Regions from separate parts of the Tardiphaga sp. 768_D3_N2_1 genome, predicted to be linked through region 2. Evidence: predicted binding sites of a transcription regulator. Region 2 holds the regulator's gene; each other region holds the start of a gene.

Region 1 (7,138 bases), 3.8 Mb from region 2:
GATTTTAACCGAGTTGCATCCGCGGCGCGACCGCTAATTTTGCATCGCGCGGGCAAGATCGCGGCTGGTCAGGTGGAAATTGGCATCCACCGCCACCCCTGCCCGCACCAGTTTGGCGCTGGCCGCCGCCTGAAACACTACCCGGTGATCGTGGAAATAGGCTGCACATTCCTCCGGCGACGGATAGCGCCGGAGCAGCGTCCGGAACGCGTGACGGTGCACCATGCACAGCCCGCGATGGCCGGATGGCTGGAAGGCCAGCGCATCGACATCGGCGCGCCAAAGCGGCGCATTATCGCCAGCGGAAACGTGGTCGGTCATGATCGCCGATGTCTATCGCGTTTCCCGGCGCCGCCAAAGTGCCGGTGGTTTTGCGTCGGCTCCCGCTCTCCGCTATGACGGGCGCCCACACTGCCGGAGACCCTGCCGATGGCCCTGATGCCGGTTACCGATGCCATGGCCGCGATTCTCGCGGGCGCCGATGCGCTGCCCGAGGAGATGGTGCCGCTGGAAGACGCGTTCCACCGCGTGCTGGCCCGCGACATCGCTTCGCTGCGCACACAGCCACCGGAGCCCATGTCGGCCATGGACGGTTATGCGGTACGCGCCGCCGATGCGACGCTGGGTGCGAAGCTGCGTGTGATCGGCGAAATTGCTGCGGGCAAACCATTCGATCGCCCCCTGCAAGCCGGCGAGGCCCTGCGGATCTTCACCGGCGGCGTGCTGCCGGCCGGCGCCGACGCCGTGGTGATCCAGGAAGACACAACACGCGACGGCGACGTCGTCGGGATCAACGAAGCCGCAATCTCCGGCAAGCATATCCGCCCGGCCGGTGTCGACTTCAACGAAGGTGACGTATTGCTGCGCGCCGGCACGCGCCTCACCGACCGTGATCTCGCTCTTGCCGCCGGCATGAACCATGCGGCATTGCCGGTGCGGCGCCGGCCCCTCGTCGCGATGCTTGCCACCGGCGACGAACTGGTGATGCCCGGTGCGATCCCCGGCCCAGGCCAGATCGTGCTCTCCAACGGCTTCGCGCTGCGTGCGCTGGCGCGCGCCGAAGGCGCCGAAGTGATTGATCTCGGTATCGCCGTCGACACGCTGGAAGCGACCACATCCGCCATTCAACGCGCGATCGATCTGAAGGCCGATGTGCTGATCACCACCGGCGGTGCGTCAGTCGGCGACCATGACCTCGTGCAGCAATCGCTGATCGATGCCGGCGTCGAGATGGCGTTCTGGCGGATCGCGATGCGGCCCGGCAAACCGATGATGCATGGACGCCGTCAGGAAATGCGCGTGGTCGGCCTGCCGGGGAATCCCGTGTCGTCCTATGTCTGCGGTTTCCTGTTCATGGTGCCGCTGCTGCGTGCGCTGTCCGGTCGAAACGACATCGCCCATGCAATCGAACCCGCAGTGCTCGGCCGCGATCTCGGGGCCAACGATCAGCGCGAGGATTATCTGCGCACGCGCCTCGAGACCCGCGCCGACGGCACTGTGGTGGCGACGCCGGTCATCAAGCAGGACTCGTCGCTGCTGGGGAATCTCGCTGTCGCCGGTGGACTTCTGATCCGCAAGCCATTCGCACCCGCGGCTGTGGCGGGCGATTCCTGCGCGATCATCCGGCTGCCGGTCTAGCGGCCAACAAGCTTTGACGGATGCCGCGGCTGGCGGAACTCCCGCCTCGCGGCATGCTCCCCAGACCTTTTTCCTGATTGAGATACCTTAACGCAATTTCAGTCACTGAATTGTCACGTAACGCAGCGAGAGATCGCAGCGAAACAAGATCGGTGGACAAATGGACTATTTCAAACGCTTCAATTTCCTCTTCGCGATGCCGACTTTCGAAGCCGACGATCTCGAGGGCATTCGCCTCAATCAGATCGTCGAGGAGATCGAGCGTTCCGGCTTCGAGGTCGTCAAGGCGCGCAAGCTCGAAGACGCCACCATCGCGGTCCAGACCGACGCGGCGATCGGCTGCATGGTGGTCGACTGGGGCAAGAAGGGCCTGGAAGGCAAGACCGCGGCGCTGATCAACCTGATGCGCAAACGCGGCCTGGACTTCCCCATCATCCTGCTGATCCGTCGCAAGCGGTTTGAGGACGTCCCGGTCGAGGTGCTCGATTTCATCGACGGCTATGTCTTCCTGTCCGAGGAAACCCCGCCGTTCATCGCCAAGAACCTGATCAGCCGGTTGAAGCAATATGCCGAGACGCTAAAGACGCCTTTCTTCGGCGCGCTGGTCGACTATGCCGAAGAAGGCAACCAGCTCTGGACCTGCCCCGGGCACAATGGCGGTGTGTTCTACAGCCGCAGCCCGATCGGCCGCGTGTTCATGGAACATCTCGGCGAAGCCGTGTTCCGCGACGACCTCGACAATTCGGTGCTCGATCTCGGCGATCTCCTGACCCACGAAGGCCCTGCTTTGCAGGCGCAGAAGGAAGCCGCGCAGATTTTTGGCGCGGAGAAAACCTATTTCGTGCTCAACGGCACCTCGACCTCCAACAAGGTCGCCCTGTCGGCGCTGGTCACCGATGGCGATCTGGTGCTGTTCGACCGCAACAACCACAAGGCCGCCTTGCATGGTGCGCTGATGATCTCGGGCGGCGTGCCGATCTATGTGCCGACGGCGCGCAATCCCTGGGGCCTGATCGGCCCGATGAACTGGGAGGCCACTGACGAGAAGGCTCTCCGCGAGAGCATCCGCACCAATCCGCTGGTCACGGATCCCGAAGCCTGGAAGCGTCCGCGCCCGTTCCGCGTCGCCGTCATCGAACAGTGCACCTATGACGGCACCATCTACAGCGCCGAGATGATCATCAAGCGCATCGGTCATCTCTGCGATTACATCCTGTTCGACGAAGCCTGGGCTGGCTTCATGAAATTCCATCCGCTCTATGCCGGCCGGTTCGCCATGGGGCTCAAGGAGCTCGGCCCGGATTCGCCGGGCATCATCGCGACACAGTCGACCCACAAGCAGCTGGCGAGCTTCTCGCAGGCGTCGCAGATCCACATGAAGGATCGGCATATCCGCGGGCAGAAGCGCCGTGTCGAGCATCGGCGCTTCAACGAGAGCTTCATGCAACACGCCTCGACCTCTCCGTTCTATCCGCTGTTTGCATCATTGGATGTCGGCGCGCAGATGATGAAGGGACGCTCGGGCGAAGTGTTGTGGGACGACACGATCCGCCTCGGCATCGAACTGCGCAAGAAGATGCGCGCGGTCCGCCGCGAATTCGAAGAGAAGGAAACCCGCACCGAGCGCCGTTGGTTCTTCGAACCCTTCGTGCCCGAGCGCGTCGCAATTCCCGATGCATCGAGCGAAGGCGCCGTTCACAACGTGCCGTGGGAAAGCGTTGGCACGGATCAGCTCGCCACCAATCCCTCCTATTGGCAGCTCGCCCCTGAGGCTGCCTGGCACGGCTTCCCGGGCATGGTCGCCGGCTTCGCCATGACCGATCCGAACAAGCTGACGGTCCTGACCCCCGGCTTCGATCGCACCACCGGTGCCTATGCCGACCACGGCATCCCAGCCCCTGTGGTCGCGCAATTCCTGCGCGAAAACCGCATCGTGCCGGAGAAGAACGATCTCAACTCGCTGCTCTTCCTGCTGACGCCGGGCGTGGAAGCCAGCAAGGCCGGCACGCTCATATCGGGCCTTGTCGCCTTCAAGAAATTTCATGACGACAACGCGCTGCTGGAAGACGTCATCCCGGAATTCGCCAGGCGCCGGCCTGTGCGTTATGCGGGCGTACGCCTGCGGGATCTGTGCGGCGACATGCACCGGTTCTTCCGCGAGGCCAATGTGAGCGACCTCCAGACCAGGCAGTTCTCCGCCGACCATCTGCCGGAGATCGCCATGTCACCCCACGATGCCGCGCGCTGTCTGGTGCGCAACGACGTCGATTACGTTTCGATCGATGAGCTTTTCGGGCGCGTCGCGACGACGCCGTTCGTGGTCTATCCGCCCGGCATCGCCACGATCGTGCCGGGCGAGCGCCTCACCGAACGGGCCAAGCCCATGATCGATTATCTGAAGATGTTCGAGACCTGCTTCAACACATTCCCGGGCTTCGACGTCGAAATCCAGGGCATCTACCGCAAGGTCGACGCCAATGGCCGGATCCGGCTTTACACTTACGTGGTCTCCGAATAGGGAGCTCGTAAGGAGCCTGATTTGCAAACGGAACTCGAACAGCCGGTCGTCATACGACCCTCGCGCGACACCGACGTCGATGCCATGCTGGCGATCTATCGCCGGCACATCCGGCAAGGCGTCGAGGAAGGCGTCAGCGACGCCGACACGCCGCAGCCCGACGATCTCAGAGACCGGCGCAAGAACCTGCGCAGCAAACGGTTCCCGCATCTCGTCGCCACGCAGGGCGGCGAGGTGGTCGGCTACGCCTATGTGGTGCTGTTCCGCAAGCGACCGGCCTATCGCTACACGGTCAAGCACTCGATCTATATCCACCACGGACATGTCGGCCGGGGCATCGGCCGCCTGTTGATGCGCGAATTGATCGACGTCTGCGCGGCCGCCGGCTTCCGGCAGATCATCGGCTATATCGATGCCGACAACACAGCCTCGCTCGGCCTTCACGACAGCTTCGGCTTTGCTCGCGTGGGCCTGCTGCCCGGCGTCGCCTATCGCTCCGGCCGCTGGGCCGATACGATCATGGTGCAGCGCTCGCTGGCAGCGGGGTCGACCACGCCGCCACCGCCGGTACCGTTTTCGGAGCGGATTCTCTAGACCACAGTCTCTCCGCCGTCATTGCGAGGAGCGTAGCGACGACACGTGCCCGTCGCTCACTTCCTGATCGGTACGCCCTTCGTCGTGAAGCGCTGCATCTTGCCGCCGGATCTCACCGGGCGCCGCGTGCCGCCGCCCTTGCCGGTGCCGACAGGTTGATGCGCCGGAACAAGCTGTTCGGGATGTGAGCCGATCAGATCGGCACGCCCCATCTGCTTCAATGCCTCGCGCAATATCGGCCAGTTATCGGGATCGTGGTAGCGCAGAAACGCCTTGTGCAGCCGGCGCTGCCGCAGGCCCTTGATGGCCTCGACCTTTTCGCTCGCGCCGCGCCTGATGCCGCGCAGCGGATTGACGCCGGTGTGATACATCGCCGTCGCGGTCGCCATCGGTGACGGCAGGAAGGTCTGTACCTGATCGGCGCGGTAGCGGTTCTTCTTCAGCCACAGCGCGAGGTTCATCATGTCCTCGTCGGTCGTGCCCGGATGTGCGGCGATGAAATACGGGATCAGATAGTATTTCTTGCCGGCCTTCTGCGCGGCCGCCTCGAACATCTTCTTGAAGCGGTTGAATGTGCCGATGCCGGGCTTCATCATCTTGTCGAGCGGGCCGCGCTCGGTATGCTCGGGCGCGATCTTCAAATAGCCGCCGACATGATGCGTGACGAGCTCCTCGATATATTTCGGGCTCTGCACCGCGAGATCGTAGCGCACGCCCGACGCCACCATCACCTTCTTGATGCCCTTGGTCTCGCGCACCTTGCGGTACAGGCGGATCAGGTCGTCATGCGAGGTATTGAGATTCGGGCAGATGTCCGGAAACACGCAGGACGGCAACCGGCACGCCTTCTCGATATTCGGATCCTTGCAGGCCATCCGATACATGTTTGCGGTCGGGCCGCCGATGTCCGAAATGACGCCGGTGAAGCCCGGCGTCTTGTCGCGGATACGCTCGATCTCCTGCAGGATCGATTTTTCCGAGCGGTTCTGGATGATGCGGCCTTCATGCTCGGTGATCGAGCAGAAAGTGCAGCCGCCGAAACAGCCGCGCATGATCGTCACCGAGAACTTGATCATGTCCCAGGCAGGAATCTTCTGATCGCCATAGGATGGATGCGGCGCGCGGGCATAAGGCAGATCGTAGACCGCATCCATCTCCTCGGATGTGAGCGGGATCGGCGGCGGGTTGAGCCATAGATCGCGGTCGCCGTGACGCTGGACCAGCGCACGCGCATTACCCGGATTGGCTTCCCGGTGCAGCACGCGGGAGGCGCGCGCATAGGCTTCCTTGTCCTGCTCGACCTGTTCGCAGGACGGCAAACGCACCACCGTGTCGCCGTTTCGGCGCGTGGCGCCTTCATCGGCAGAATCGAGATCGTCCGCGGGCAGCTCGGTGTAATTCTCGGGCACACGACGAAACAGCGCGACGCCGCGGATATCATCGAGATCGCGCGGCGCTTCGCCATCGGCTAGCCGGTGCGCGACCTCGACGACGGCACGCTCGGCATTGCCATAGAGCAGCAGATCGGCCTTCGCGTCAGCAAGGATCGAGCGGCGGACTTTCTCTGACCAGTAATCATAATGCGCGATGCGGCGCAGCGACGCCTCGATACCGCCGAGCACGATCGGCACATCCTTGAACGCCTCGCGGCAGCGCTGCGCATAAACCACGGTGCAACGATCCGGCCGCTTGCCGCCCTCGCCGCCCGGCGTATAGGCGTCGTCGCTACGGATCCTGCGATCCGCCGTGTAGCGGTTCACCATCGAATCCATGTTGCCGCCGGTGACGCCGAAGAACACGCGCGGCTTGCCGAGCGTCTTGAACGGTTCCGCCGAATGCCAGTCCGGCTGCGAGATGATGCCGACGCGAAACCCCTGCGCTTCAAGCAGCCGGCCAATGATCGCCATGCCGAACGAGGGATGATCGACATAGGCATCGCCGGTGACCAGCACGATGTCGCAGGCGTCCCAGCCGAGCGCCGTCATCTCGGCGCGGCTCATGGGTAGGAATGGCGCCGCCTTGCGCGACTGCGCCATGGACGGAACCCGGGACATCAATGGCTTTTCGGCGACAGCGACAGCAGCGTTGTTCATGGCGTCACGCATAAGACTCCGGGCTTTCGAATTCAACGCCTGACACTGCTCATAGAGCAATGAACGCTCTCGCGGCGTTGCCGATGCCGGGTCGTCGATGACTTCGTCATGCCGCGGTCTCTCGCGTCAAACACCAAAGCTTTAGGGCGAAATTAGTCATTGCAGAACACATATGGAACAGATAGTGTTCGTTCATGATTTGTTTCGAGATTCTGCGGCTTAGTGTTTATGAGTGCCCGAACTCGTGAACTGCCCTCCGCCGCGCGCCTGCAAAAGGCGTCGGTCAAGAGGTCCC
Region 2 (7,138 bases):
ATCGGCAACTCGTTCCGCATTACCGGATCTCTGTTCGGTCCGGGTACCACGATCTCGGCGGCGATCGCCTCCGAATTCGCGGAGAGCGACGGGTTGCATCAGTCGGGTCTGATCCTGCTCGGCCTGCTGCTGTTCGTGCTTACCTTCGTGGTGCTCTCGGCAGCGCGCCTGATGCTGCTGCGTCTGGAAAAGAAGGCGGGCAACTAACATGAACCCGATTTACGCTTCACGCCGTCGCAATGACAAGATCGTCCGTGGGCTCTGCATGGGTGCCGCTCTCTTTGGCGTCACCTGGCTCGCGCTGATCCTGTTCACCCTGTTCTACAACGGGCTCGCCGGCATCAGCCTGCAGATCTTTACCCAGAACACGCCGCCGCCCGGTTCGCAGGAGGGCGGTCTGCTCAATGCCATCGTCGGTTCGGTCATCATGACCATCATCGGCGTCGGCATCGGTGCGCCGCTCGGCCTGTTTGCTGGCACCTATCTCGCGGAATACGGCAAGCACGACAAACTCACCTCGGTGATCCGCTTCATCAACGACGTGTTGCTGTCGGCCCCGTCCATCATCATCGGCCTGTTCGTTTATGGTGCGGTGGTGGTTCCGATGGGCGGCTTCTCGGCTCTCGCCGGTTCGCTTGCGCTCGCCGTGATCGTGATCCCCGTCGTGGTTCGTACCACTGAAGACATGCTCGGCCTCGTGCCGAACCCGCTGCGTGAAGCGGCCTCGGCGCTCGGCCTGCCGCGCTCCCTGGTCATCAAGCGGATCGCCTATCGTGCAGCCCGCGCCGGTCTCATCACCGGTGTGCTGCTGGCGACCGCGCGTGTCGCCGGTGAAACGGCGCCGCTGCTGTTCACCGCACTGAGCAACCAGTTCTTCAGCCTCGACCTCACCAAGACGATGGCCAACCTGCCGGTGACCATCAACAACTTCGTGCAGAGCCCCTACGAGTACTGGAAACAGCTCGCCTGGAGCGGTGCCCTGATCATCACCTTGACCGTACTTGCCCTTAACATTGGCGCACGCATTCTCGGCGCCGAGAGGACAGCAAAATGAGTGAGCTTTCTGTGTCGTCTGGCGTTTCTTCCGTCTCGATGCCGCCGCCGTCGGTCCTGCAGGGCGAGACCCGGCCCAAGGTCACCGTGCGCGATCTGAACTTCTATTACGGCGAACATCACGCCCTGAAGAAGATCAACCTGACGCTGATGGCGAACCGCGTGACGGCGTTCATCGGCCCGTCGGGCTGCGGCAAGTCCACGCTGCTGCGCATCTTCAACCGCATGTATGACCTGTATCCCGGCCAGCGCGCCGAGGGTCAGCTTATGCTCGACAACCAGAACATTCTGGATCCGAAGCTGGACCTCAACCTGCTGCGCGCCCGTGTCGGCATGGTGTTCCAGAAGCCGACCCCGTTCCCGATGACGATTTACGAAAACATCGCCTTCGGTATCCGTCTCTATGAGAAGATCTCCAAGTCGGAGATGGATGGCCGCGTCGAAAAGGCACTGCGCGGCGGTGCGCTCTGGAACGAAGTCAAGGACAAGCTCAACGCGTCGGGCCTCAGCCTGTCGGGCGGTCAGCAGCAGCGTCTGTGCATCGCACGCACCATCGCGGTGCGGCCGGAGGTGATCCTGTTCGACGAGCCGTGCTCGGCGCTGGATCCGATCTCGACCGCGAAGATCGAGGAACTGATCGACGAGCTCAAGGATCAGTACACGATCGCGATCGTGACCCATAACATGCAGCAGGCGGCCCGCGTCTCCGACACCACGGCCTTCATGTATCTCGGCGAGCTGATCGAGTTCGATCAGACCAACAAGATCTTCACGTCGCCGACCGATCGCCGCACCCAGGATTACATCACCGGCCGCTTCGGCTGACGCGATATTCGCGGGAGGATTTAGATATGGCTTTTGAACACACCACCAAGGCTTTCGACGACGATCTGCAGGAGCTGACCCGTCTCGTCGCCGAGATGGGTGGCCTCGCAGAACGGCAGATCGTCGAATCCGTCGATGCGTTGATCCGCCGAGACGTCGCGCTCGGTGCGCGCGTCGTCGCCACCGACGCCGAGATCGACCAGTTGCAGCGCACGATCGAAGAGCGTGCCGTGCTGACCATCGCCAAGCGCCAGCCGATGGCTGTCGACCTGCGCGAGATCGTCGGCGCGCTGCGCGTCGCCACCGATCTGGAGCGCATCGGCGATCTCTCCAAGAACATCGGCAAGCGCGTCAATGCACTGGACAGCGACTTCCATCCGCTGAAGCTGATCCGCGGCCTCGAACACATGACCGACCTCGTGACCACCCAGGTCAAGGCCGTGCTTGACGCCTATGCCGCGCACGATCTGCCCGCCGCCATGACGGTGTGGAAGGGCGACGAGGAAATCGACGCGATCTGCACCTCGCTGTTCCGCGAACTCCTCACCTATATGATGGAAGACCCGCGTAACATCTCGTTCTGTATCCACCTGATGTTCTGCGCCAAGAACATCGAGCGGATCGGCGACCACGCCACCAACATTGCGGAAACCGTGTTCTACATGATCGAGGGCCAGCAGATCCTCGACAAGCGCCCGAAGGGCGACATGACCACATTCGCGAATACGCCGACGGCCTGAAGCATGATGCGGGAAAGCGGAAGCCGGTTTCCCGCAAGGATCATGATTTAAGGCTTATCGGACGTCACTGAGGATATTGACCATATGGCTGTGAATGCACGCATTCTGGTGGTGGAGGACGAGGAAGCCCTCACGACGCTTCTTCGCTACAACCTCGACGCTGAAGGCTATGATGTTGAAACCGTCGCTCGCGGCGACGATGCCGACACCCGCTTGAAGGAGCGGGTGCCGGATCTCGTGGTGCTCGACTGGATGCTGCCGGGCCTGTCCGGCATCGAACTGTGCCGCCGTTTGCGCGCACGGCCTGAAACCAAGGCACTGCCGATCATCATGCTGACGGCGCGCGGCGAAGAGAGCGAACGCGTTCGCGGTCTCGCCACCGGCGCCGACGACTATATCGTCAAGCCGTTCTCGGTGCCGGAGCTGCTGGCGCGCGTGAAGGGTCTGCTGCGTCGTGCAGCTCCCGAGCGTCTCGCCACCGTCTTGGCGTTTGGCGATATCGAACTCGACCGTGACAAGCGCCGCGTCGTGCGCTCAAGCCGCCCGATCGATCTCGGTCCGACCGAATATCGCCTGCTGGAGTTCTTCCTGGAACATCCGGGCCGCGTGTTCAGCCGCGAACAGTTGCTCGACAGCGTCTGGGGCCGCGACATCTATATCGACGAGCGCACCGTCGACGTGCATATCGGCCGCCTGCGCAAGCTGCTCAATCCCGCCGGCGAGCCGGATCCGATCCGCACCGTGCGTGGTGCCGGCTACGCGCTGGACGACCGCTTCGACAAGGCGGCGGAGTAACAACACACGCTGTGTCGTCCCCGCGAAGGCGGGGACCCATAGCCTCCGTCTTCTCGGCTCTATCCAGGACGCCTGCGAATACTCGCCCCAACCACTTAGTCGGTGGTTATGGGTCCCCGCCCCGCGCACGCCTTCGGCGTGCTAGGCGGGGACGACATTGAGTTTGGTTCAGGCGTCTCTCGGTCACACTTGCTGCCCCCAACGAAAAATGCCCGGCTCATCACCGGGCATTTTCATTTGCTTTAGATATCTTCCAGCTCAGCGTGCCGGCTTCGGTACTGCGCGGCGGCGGTCGCTTGCCGGCTGATAGGCGATGCGCGAGTGATGCGCGCAATAAGGGGCGCCGGTCAGGGCCTTGCCGCCGCAGAAGTAGAAGTCTGCGCTCGACGGATCGCCGATTGGCCAGTGGCAGGTGGCGTCGCTGAGTTCGACCAGCGACAGGCGCTGGCTGATCGGCACCACATTGTCATAGGCGATCGGATCGGGCTCGGCCTCGACCTCGTAATTATGGGCCAGCGCGGTGTTGCCGCGGGCCATCGGGCGGGCGACGCGTACCATCTGCTGCGCCGGGCGCGCCTTGCGCTGCCGCGGAGCTGCCGAAGAGGGGCTCTTGGCGCGGCCGGACAGGCCGAGACGGTGCACCTTGCCGATCACGGCGTTGCGGGTCACGTTGCCGAGTTCCGCAGCGATCTGGCTGGCGGAGAGGCCGCCTTCCCAGAGTTTCTTCAACTGTTCGACGCGATCGTCGGTCCATGTCATTACCGTCATCGCAGTTTTCCCTTCGTGAACGCCGGCCTGACCAGGCGGCGCTGCGAGTTGAGACTTCAAAAATCCCTGCGGTCAGAATCCCTTAGCGCTCACCGGGCGCGAATTTCGCGTCCGGCTGTTACGCCGCACTGGATGTGTCAAAAGGATCTACCGCCGCACGAGATGTCGTATCCGACAAGGCAAAAGCTACAATATGCCGTGACTCGCACGCAAGAGTCGGGCATGCCGCGTCCACATGCTTCTGCAAATAAAGCTGCAAAATCGGCTTTTTCTGCGACTCCGTGTGACTCGAAAGCCGCAGTGCGCGGTTGACAGTCTTCACAGCACACATAGAATAATGCCCACGTGCCGCCCGAGAAGGGCGGCACGTTTCGTTTCTAGGGTCCGTTGTTCGATTTCGCACAATTGTCATCGACGCGGCCGCAGTCTTTTCGATCGGAACGGTTATGACCAGCAACGCAACGTCTTCGCCCCTCTCTCAGGCTCACTTGCTGCCTGTTTTCGCGCGTGCGGATGTCGCTTTCGAGCGCGGTGAAGGCGCGTGGCTGATTGGAACCGATGGCGAGCGCTATCTCGATTTTACCAGCGGCGTTGCCGTGAACGCTCTCGGTCATGCGCATCCGCATATGGTCGCCGCGCTGCAGGAGCAGGCCACCAAGCTCTGGCACATGTCGAACCTGTTCAAGAGCCCGGACGGTGAGCGCCTCGCCGCGCGGCTGTGCGAACAGAGCTTTGCCGACTTCGTGTTCTTCGCCAATTCGGGCGCGGAAGCGATGGAATGCGCGATCAAGGTCGTCAGGCACTATCATTTCTCCAAGGGCCATCCCGAGCGCACGCGCATCATCACCTTTGAAGGCGCGTTCCATGGCCGGACCCTCGGCACGCTCGCCGCGACGGGTGCCGCGAAATATCTCGAAGGCTATGGCAAGCCGCTCGATGGCTTCGACCAGTTGCCGCTCGGCGATATCGAAGCCGTAAAGAAGGCGGTTGGCCCGAACACTGCCGGCATTCTCATTGAGCCGCTGCAGGGCGAGGGCGGCGTACGCGCGCCGGCCAACGCATTCTTCCGTGCGCTGCGCGAGATCTGCGACGAGAACGGCATCCTTTTGATTTTCGACGAAGTGCAGACCGGCATGGGCCGCACCGGCGAACTGTTTGCCTATCAGCGCATCGGCGTGACGCCGGATGTGATGTCGCTGGCCAAGGCGCTCGGCGGCGGCTTCCCGATCGGCGCGTGCCTCGTCACGGCCGCTGCAGCCGAAGGCATGGCGCCCGGCTCGCATGGGTCGACCTTCGGCGGCAATCCGCTGGCGGTCGCTGCTGCGAATTCCGTGCTCGATATCATGCTGAAGCCCGGCTTCTTCGATCACGTGAAGAAGATGTCCCTGCTGCTGAAACAGAAACTCGCGGGCGTGGTCGATAGCCATCCGGACGTGCTCAGCGAAGTGCGCGGCGAAGGTCTTCTGATCGGCCTCAAGGCCGTCGTGCCGGCGGGCGATCTCGTGGCCGCATTGCGTGACGCGAAGCTGCTGACGGTTGGCGCGGGCGACAACGTCGTGCGCTTCCTGCCGCCGCTGATCGTCAGCGAGTCCGAGATCGAGCAGGCCGTGCAGCGGCTGGAACAGGCCTGCGTGGCCTTGGGCTCATCGGCAAAGACGCAGGGAGCCGCGTGATGAGCACGTCACCGCGGCACTTCCTCGATCTCACGGCCGTGCCGGCCAGTGAGTTGCGCAACATCATGAACGCGGCTGCCGCCATGAAGGCGAAGCTGAAGGGCAAGGACGGCTCCAATGCCGAGCCCGATCGTCCGCTCAAGAACAAGACGCTGGCGATGATCTTCGAAAAGCCGTCGACGCGCACCCGCGTGTCGTTCGAGGTCGGCATGCGCCAGCTCGGCGGCGAAGTCGTGATGCTCACCGGCGCCGAAATGCAGCTCGGTCGCGGCGAGACCATTGCCGACACCGCGCGCGTGCTGTCGCGCTTCGTCGACATCATCATGATCCGCATCCTCAATCATGACTCGCTGGTGGAGCTGGCGGAAAATGCGACCGTGCCAGTCATCAATGGCCTGACGCGCTTCTCGCATCCCTGCCAGGTGATGGCGGATGTCATGACCTATGAGGAACATCGCGGGCCGATCAAGGGCCGCACCGTGGCCTGGACCGGCGACGACAACAATGTGCTGATGTCCTGGGCCCATGCGGCCGAGCGCTTCCAGTTCAAGCTCAATATCGCAACGCCGCCGCAGCTGTCGCCGAAGAAGCCGTTCAAGGACTGGGTCAAGGCGGCCAACGCGCCGATCACCTTCAGCAACGATCCCGATGCGATGGTGAAGGGCGTCGACTGCGTCGTCACCGACACCTGGGTGTCGATGGGCGACAAGGACGGCGAGACCCGCCATAACCTGCTGAAGCCCTATCAGGTCAATGCGCGCCTGATGTCGCTGGCGAAGCCGGACGCACTGTTCATGCACTGCTTGCCGGCGCATCGCGGCGAGGAAGTTACCGACGAGGTGATCGACGGTCCGCAGTCGGTGGTGTTCGACGAGGCCGAAAACCGTCTGCATGCGCAGAAGGGCATTCTGGCCTGGTGCCTCAACGCTGTGGCGTGAGGTCTTTCTGCGGCTACAGTTTCTAAAATCTCCGTCATGCCCGGCCTTGTGCCGGGCATCCACGTCTTGGCTTCAAACAAAGACGTGGATGGCCGGGACAAGCCCGGCCATGACGAGCCAATATTTCCCGGTTCCATTCGCCCCTTTCACTTGCGGCCCTCAGCCCCCAAATAGAGCGCCATGACCCCATCAAATCCAAATCTCCAGCCCGACGCCCCCATTCGCGCGCCGTCCTCCGTTCCGGTCGATGACGCGGTGCTGCCCTTCGAGGTTGCGCCGCTCGATCTGCGCGGGCGGCTGACGCGACTTGGCCCGGCGCTCGATGAACTGCTCGCCAAACATGATT
Region 3 (7,138 bases), 530 kb from region 2:
TGTTGCGCTGGCGCGCGCATTGGCGCCGGATCCCGCGATCCTCGTCGCCGACGAGCCGACCGGAAATCTCGACGAATCCACCGGTGGTCAGATCGTCGATCTGCTGTTCGCGCAGCACGCCCAGCGCGGCATGACGCTGGTGCTGGTTACCCACGACAACACGCTGGCGCATCGCTGCGACCGCGTGGTGCGATTGCGTTCAGGCCGGATCGATGGTCCCGCTACCGAGCGTAACTGGGTCGAGACGGCCTGATCCGATGGCCACCATCACCGATACCGTCCCCAATAGCCGCGGCCCGTCGCTGGCGCTGCGCTATGCTTTCCGTGAAATGCGCAGCGGCCTGCGAGGTTTCTACGTTTTCATCGCCTGTATCGCGCTGGGAGTCATGGCCATCGCCGGCGTTGGCTCAGTTGCGGCCAGTCTCGGAGAGGGCGTGGCGCGCGAAGGCCGCACGTTGCTCGGCGGTGACGTCGCATTCTCGCTGATGCAGCGCGAGGCCAAACCGGAAGAGCTCGCCTTTCTGCGCTCACGCGGCGCGGTGTCGGTTGCCGCAACGCTGCGCGGCATGGCGCGCGCGCCGGATGGCAATCTTGCGCTGGTCGAGATCAAGGCGGTCGATGGCAGTTATCCCTTGCTTGGCAAGGCGACCCTGGCGCCAGACATGCCGATGAGTGATCTGCTCGCCGAACGCGACGGCGCGTTTGGGGCTGCGACAGATGCGACCCTGATGGCGCGGCTTAGCCTCAAGGTCGGTGACCGCCTCACGGTCGGCAATGCCACGTTCCAGATTCGCAGCGAGATCTCAGCCGAGCCGGACAAGCTCGCGGGCGGCGTCGGTTTCGCGCCGCGCTTCCTCGCCAGCGAGGATGCCCTGCGAGCCACCCAGCTTCTGCAGCCAGGCAGCCTGGTGCGCTGGATTTACCGTGTTCGCCTGCCGGACGAGGTCTCTGGCGACCGTGCAGCCAAGGCGCTGGCCGACGATGCGCGGGCCCAACTGCCGCAGGCAGGCTGGGAAATCCGTTCGCGGGATAATGCGTCGCCGCAACTCGAGCGCACCATTACGCGCTTCACCCAATTTCTCACTCTGGTCGGCCTCGCATCACTGCTGGTTGGCGGCGTCGGTGTCGCCAATGCCGTGAAAAGCCATATCGATCGTCGCCGCGACGTCATCGCAGCGCTGAAAGCACTTGGGGCCACCGGCCGCGACGTGTTCGCGATCTATCTCACCCAGGTGCTGGTGCTGGCGGTGATCGGTTCGCTGATCGGCCTGGTGGTTGGCGCGTCCCTGCCGTTCGTCATCGTCGGCCTGTTCGGCAAGCTGCTGCCGCTGCCGGTGGTGCCGGCGCTTCATCTTGGCGAGTTGGCCTTGTCGCTGTTGTACGGGCTGCTGACCGCGCTAGCCTTCGGCCTGTGGCCCTTGGCACGTGTGCATGACGTGCCGGTTGCGGCGCTGTTTCGTGACGCGGCGCTGACGGAATCGCACCGGCCGAAGCTCCGCTACATGCTCTGGATGGCACTCGTGGTCGGCGTGCTGATCGCGGTCGTGGTCGGGCTTGCCTACGACAAGCGCGTCGCCTCCGTATTCGTGGTGTCGTCGATGGTCGTGTTCGCCTTGCTGCGCGGTATCGCCGGCGCATTGATGGCTTTTACGCGCAAATTGCCGCGTCCGAGTATGACCATGCTGCGGCTCGCCATCGCAAATATCCACCGGCCGGGCGCGCTGACACCATCCGTGGTGATGTCGCTCGGGCTGGGTTTGACAGTGCTGGTGACCGTCACCCAGATCGACGGCAATCTGCGCCGGCAGTTCATGGCGGCACTGCCTGAGAAAGCTCCGTCGTTCTATTTCATCGATATTCCCTCCACCGATGCCGACCGCTTCAGCGCGTTTCTCAAGGAGAAGCAGCCGCAATCGACGGTCGAGGATGTGCCGATGTTGCGCGGCCGGATCGTCGCCGCGCGCGGCGTCAAGGCAGAAGACCTCAAGCCGTCATCCGATGCCGAATGGGTGCTGCAGAGCGACCGCGGCCTCAGTTACACCAACGAGGTTCCGCGCGGCTCCAAGCTGGTCGAGGGCGAATGGTGGGCGCCCGACTATAGCGGTCCGCCGCTGGTCTCGTTCGAGAAGAAGCTAGCCGACGGGCTCGGGCTCAAGCTCGGCGACGAGGTCACCGTCAACGTGCTCGGCCGCGACATCACCGCCAGGATCGGTAACATGCGGTCCGTCGACTGGCAGAGCCTCGGCATCAATTTCGTGCTGGTTTTCTCGCCCAATACTTTCCGTGGTGCACCGCATACTCATATCGCCACGCTGACCGAACCGAAGTCTGATCCGTCCCAGGATGCCAGTCTGGTCAAGGCGGTGGCCGACGCATTCCCGATGATCACCACCGTCCGGGTGCGGGAAGCGCTCGACACCGTCGGGAGTGTGGTCACCAACCTCGTCCTTGCGATCCGTGGCACCAGCGCGGTCACGCTGCTCTCGGCTATCCTGGTGCTCGGCGGCGCGCTGGCCGCCGGTCACCGGCATCGCGTCTATGACGCCGTGATCCTCAAGACCCTCGGCGCCACGCGCGCGGGGCTGCTCGGTGCCTATGCGCTCGAATATCTGATGATCGGCCTGGCCACGGCTGTCTTCGGTGTCATCGCTGGCTCGGTGGCGGCCTGGCTGATCATCACGCGTCTGATGTCGCTCAGCTTCGTCTGGCAGGCGGGCAGCGCCGCTGGCGTGGTACTGGCGGCGCTTATTGTCACAGTGGGGCTCGGTCTGGCGGGTACGTTGGTAGCCTTGAACCAGAAGCCCGCCACCGTGTTACGGAATTTGTGACCTGTTTTGACACGAAGCGGCCTTTGCGCAGGCTGATTCGTGCAAAATGGCTGAGAAATCGCCAAGCTTGCGCCAGGCTGAAAGTTTACCAGGTTGCCTGAATGTAAATCGGAGCGACATTCCGCCACGCGTGGAAGCTTGCAGCGAATGTGTTAGTTTACCACATACCCTATGGGTCAGATACCGAGCGCAGATGACATCGATTTTTTATGAAATCGAATTAAGTGTCAGGAAGTGCAGATATCTGGGATACAATTCGAACCGGCGACGCGAACCCTTTGCGATCAGCCGGACAACATCGAGGTTTCGACCATGTCGGATCTAGACCGTAACTATGCTTCCCCCTTCGGCCGGGCCGGCGCGCGCGATGCCGCTGCCGTGGATGCCGGACTGCGCTCGTATATGCTGCGCATCTACAACTACATGACGATCGGTCTGGCCATCACCGGCCTGGCTGCTCTCGGCGTGTACATGGCGGCTGTCACCACCGATCCGTCGGGCGCCGCTGCCCGGATCGGCAGCTCCTACCTGACACCGTTCGGCTACGCGATGTTCGTGAGCCCGCTGAAGTGGGTGTTCATCCTGGCGCCGCTGGTCATGGTGTTCGCCATCTCGTTCGGCATCAACCGGCTGAAGCCGGCCACCGCGCAGATGCTGTTCTGGGCGTTCTCGGCTCTGATGGGCATCTCGCTGTCGTCGATCTTCCTCGTGTACACGCACACGTCGATCGTGCGGGTGTTCTTCATCACCGCGGCCTCGTTCGGTGCGCTGAGCCTCTATGGTTACACCACCAAGCGTGACATGACCGGTATGGGCTCGTTCCTGCTGATGGGCCTGTTCGGCATCATCATCGCGAGCGTCGTGAACATCTTCGTCGCTTCGTCGATGCTGCAGTTCATCGTGTCGGTCGTTGGCGTGCTGATCTTCGCGGGTCTCACCGCTTACGACACCCAGCGCCTGAAGAACGACTACATCTACGGTTACGCCTCGCAGGGCGGAGACATTGCCGAGCGCGCGGCAATCACCGGTGCCCTGTCGCTCTACTTGAACTTCATCAACCTGTTCACGCTGCTGCTGCAGCTGCTCGGACAGCGCGAATAAGTTTCAGGACATCAGGAAGATCTTAGCCCCGGCCAAAAGCCGGGGCTTTTCTTTTGGGTCGGGCAAAAATAGTCTCTATCCTATGTCCGATATTGAAATCAGGCCCGCAGTCGCGGCGGATCTGCCCGCGATCACCGCGATCTATGACGAGGCGGTGCAGTTCGGCACGGCCACGTTCGAACTGGTCTCGCCAGATTTGGCCGAGATGACGCGGCGTTTCGAGGCGCTGATGAGCGGAGGCTATCCGTATCTCGTGGCTGTGTTGGAAGGCCGGGTTGTCGGCTATGCCTATGCCAGCGCACATCGCCCGCGACCGGCCTATCGCTTTACCGTCGAGAATTCGATTTATCTCGATCCCAAAGCCCAGCGGCGGGGCGTTGGTGGCAAACTTCTGGCGCGGCTGATCGCCGAATGCGAGAGCCGCGGCTACCGCCAGATGGTTGCCGTGATCGGTGACAGCGCCAATGCCGGCTCCATCGCAGTTCATCGCAATGCCGGCTTTCAGATGGTCGGGGTACATCCCGATGTCGGTTTCAAGTTCGGTCGCTGGCTTGATACCGTCTCGATGCAGCTCGCACTTGGCGAGGGCGCCCGCACGCTGCCCTGACGCTCTGCGAATCGATTTACACCACCGCCAGCTTGCGATCGATCACCAGGAGCACGCGGTCGAGTTCCTGGCCGCGGCGCAGGATCATGCCACTCGCTGAAATGACGCTATACATGCCCTGCTTGCGCGCCAGTCGCGGATCTTTCTCGATGCGATAGAGCGGCACTTCCGACGAGCGGCGGAACACCGAGAACACCGCGCGGTCGCGCAAAAAGTCGATGGCGTAATCGCGCCACTCGCCGTCGGAGACCATACGGCCGTACAGGTTGAGGATGCGGCTGAGTTCAAGGCGATTGAAGCTGACGACGGGCGCGGCGGCGGCAGAGCCCGTCGCCGCGCGATTCTCGGTGGGCTCAGTATCTCCCGGAATCACATTCATGCGGCGCCTCCTGTCATATCCCCGACATGATCGCGCCGACTGAGGCCCTCTGCAAGGGCCGATCCGCGGGCCCAGCGGTAGAAATTTCCCGTCACGGGAACGTCAGGTGAATCTTATTGCCGCCAAATTTTGGCCCATCGGGCGCCCTTCTGGATTGCGACAAGAAGATACTGCGTCGGGTCCGGTTCTTCCGGTCTCGGATTCCTCAGCCCCCAGCCCCCCGCGGTCGTTGGGATCGGACCCTGCGCAGGAAGTTAATCCCCACTGGGCCAACGCAAGTTGGTCCTTTTCTTTTTGGTGGGTGCTTCGGCAATAGCCGGTCAGCGGCGACGATCTCTCAAAACGGCGTAGCTCTGCCTGTGAAAACAGAGCAACGATTCCAGAGTTTTGAAAAACCTACTGCAGCGACGTATACGCCGCGCCGCGCATCGCGCCGGGCTTGTCACGCGTGCCATCCTGGACATAGACGACAGCGGCATCGACGCCATCTCTGGAAATGTTCTCCAGCGGCAGCGTCCAGTTAGCGGCGTTGCCGGTCCAGTCACCGACCTTCAGCCAGTTCCGGACGACATTGTAATAGGTCAGTTGCTTGCCGCGATTCTCGCCGCGACCGACTGTAATCGGCACAGCCTTCGACACCGAGCAGATCCAGACTTCGCCATGCGCTGTATCGGGCGCATTGCTCGATGCGGCAACGGAAACGTTGACGTGTTTGCCGGAAACCGACATCGACACCGGCACCGTCATCACGGCGCCTTTCTTGGTTTCGCTGATAGCGCCCTGGATACGATCGGCATCGCTGCCGATCACCTGAGTGGCGCCGTTAACGACGACTTGCGGCGTGTAGACGTCGCGATCGCCGCGCATCTGCGAATAGGCTTTCTGCCGCGCGCTGAAACGCGAGTCCGCCAGCGTATCCTTCCAGCCGAGATAGTCCCAGTAGTCAATCGGCATGCTCAATGCGATCACGGACGGGTCTTTGGCGAGGTCGCCGATAATTTTGTCGGCAGGCGGGCAGGACGAGCAACCCTGTGAGGTGAAGAGCTCCACCACCGCCCGGGGCTGGGCCAGCGCGCTACCGCTCGCTGCAATGGCGGCGCACACGCTGAGCGCGCCAGTCCACTGCGATATGCCGCCAAAGGATTTCATGAGGTTTTGCTACGCTCGAGGTGGGACACATAACAGACGGTGTCGCACATTGGTGTCGCTAACACGTTCAAGCCCCCAAACGCCAGAAGGCGACCTTTTCATAGGCCGCCTTCTGTTCACTAGCCACTCACTTCGCGGTGAGGCACTACGTCACACCCCGCACGGGCGTCAGGCTGCGAGCTGACGCAGCACGTAATGCAGGATGCCGCCGTTGCGGTAATATTCGAGCTCGTCCAGCGTATCGATGCGGCAGAGCAGCGTCTCCTTGTGGAGTGAGCCATCGGCCGACACGATTTCCGCCACCATCTGCTGGCGCGGCTTGATCTCGCCGGTGAGGCCGCGAATCGTGACCTTCTCGTCGCCTTTGAGGCCAAGCTTCTTCCACGACGAACCATTCTCGAAGGTCAGCGGCAGGATGCCCATGCCAACCAGATTGGATCGGTGAATACGCTCGAAGCTCTCGGTGATGACGGCGCGAACGCCGAGCAGGCGTGTACCCTTGGCCGCCCAGTCGCGCGACGAACCGTTGCCGTATTCGGCACCGCCGAACACGACCAGCGGCACCTGCTCGGCCTGATACTTCATCGCGGCGTCGTAGATCGACATCGTCTCGCCGTCCGGCCAATGCTTGGTGTTGCCACCTTCAGGCACGTTGCCGTCGGCGCCCTGCAGCATGAAGTTCTTGATGCGGATATTGGCGAAGGTGCCGCGCATCATCACTTCGTGATTGCCGCGGCGCGTGCCGTACTGGTTGAAATCGGCGGGGCGCACCTGGTGCTCCGACAGATATTTGCCCGCGGGGGAAGTGAGCTTGATCGAACCGGCCGGCGAGATGTGGTCGGTGGTGATCTTGTCGCCGAACAGGGCCAGGATGCGTGCATCGATGATGTCGGTGGTCGGTTCCGGCTCCTTCTTCATGCCTTCGAAGTAGGGCGGGTTCTGCACGTAAGTGGAGCTCATGTTCCACTTGTAGGTCTCGCTCTCGACCGTCTTGATCTTGCGCCAGTTGGCGTCACCCTTGAACACGTCAGCATACTTCTTCTTGAAGATCGTCGAGGTGACGTACTTCTTGAT

The links. Region 2 encodes PhoB, which activates phosphate uptake and scavenging genes when phosphate is short. Its sites were predicted from a motif close to TGTCATNNANCTGTCAT; they were not measured.
Region 1: the regulator PhoB is predicted to act here: its motif matches at 1,739-1,755, upstream of AB8A27_RS09150 (Orn/Lys/Arg decarboxylase N-terminal domain-containing protein).
Region 3: the regulator PhoB is predicted to act here: its motif matches at 4,927-4,943, upstream of AB8A27_RS24565 (DUF2794 domain-containing protein).

What each region holds. Positions count from the first base shown of each region.
Region 1 covers NZ_CP197245.1:1,996,441-2,003,578, reverse strand. The annotation lists gene AB8A27_RS09160 (hypothetical protein) at 34-321, opposite strand; gene AB8A27_RS09155 (molybdopterin molybdotransferase MoeA) at 430-1,638, shown strand; gene AB8A27_RS09150 (Orn/Lys/Arg decarboxylase N-terminal domain-containing protein) at 1,799-4,156, shown strand; gene AB8A27_RS09145 (N-acetyltransferase family protein) at 4,178-4,750, shown strand; gene AB8A27_RS09140 (YgiQ family radical SAM protein) at 4,807-6,843, opposite strand.
Region 2 covers NZ_CP197245.1:5,761,931-5,769,068, forward strand. The annotation lists gene pstC (phosphate ABC transporter permease subunit PstC) at 1-207, shown strand, start outside; gene pstA (phosphate ABC transporter permease PstA) at 209-1,054, shown strand; gene pstB (phosphate ABC transporter ATP-binding protein PstB) at 1,051-1,878, shown strand; gene phoU (phosphate signaling complex protein PhoU) at 1,905-2,618, shown strand; gene phoB (phosphate regulon transcriptional regulator PhoB) at 2,709-3,413, shown strand; gene AB8A27_RS27085 (GcrA family cell cycle regulator) at 3,672-4,181, opposite strand; gene AB8A27_RS27090 (aspartate aminotransferase family protein) at 4,628-5,854, shown strand; gene argF (ornithine carbamoyltransferase) at 5,854-6,792, shown strand; gene AB8A27_RS27100 (Hsp33 family molecular chaperone) at 6,973-7,138, shown strand, end outside.
Region 3 covers NZ_CP197245.1:5,230,585-5,237,722, reverse strand. The annotation lists gene AB8A27_RS24585 (ABC transporter ATP-binding protein) at 1-253, shown strand, start outside; gene AB8A27_RS24580 (ABC transporter permease) at 258-2,828, shown strand; gene AB8A27_RS24575 (Bax inhibitor-1/YccA family protein) at 3,141-3,929, shown strand; gene AB8A27_RS24570 (N-acetyltransferase family protein) at 4,012-4,536, shown strand; gene AB8A27_RS24565 (DUF2794 domain-containing protein) at 4,553-4,915, opposite strand; gene AB8A27_RS24560 (DUF1223 domain-containing protein) at 5,312-6,064, opposite strand; gene acnA (aconitate hydratase AcnA) at 6,233-7,138, opposite strand, start outside.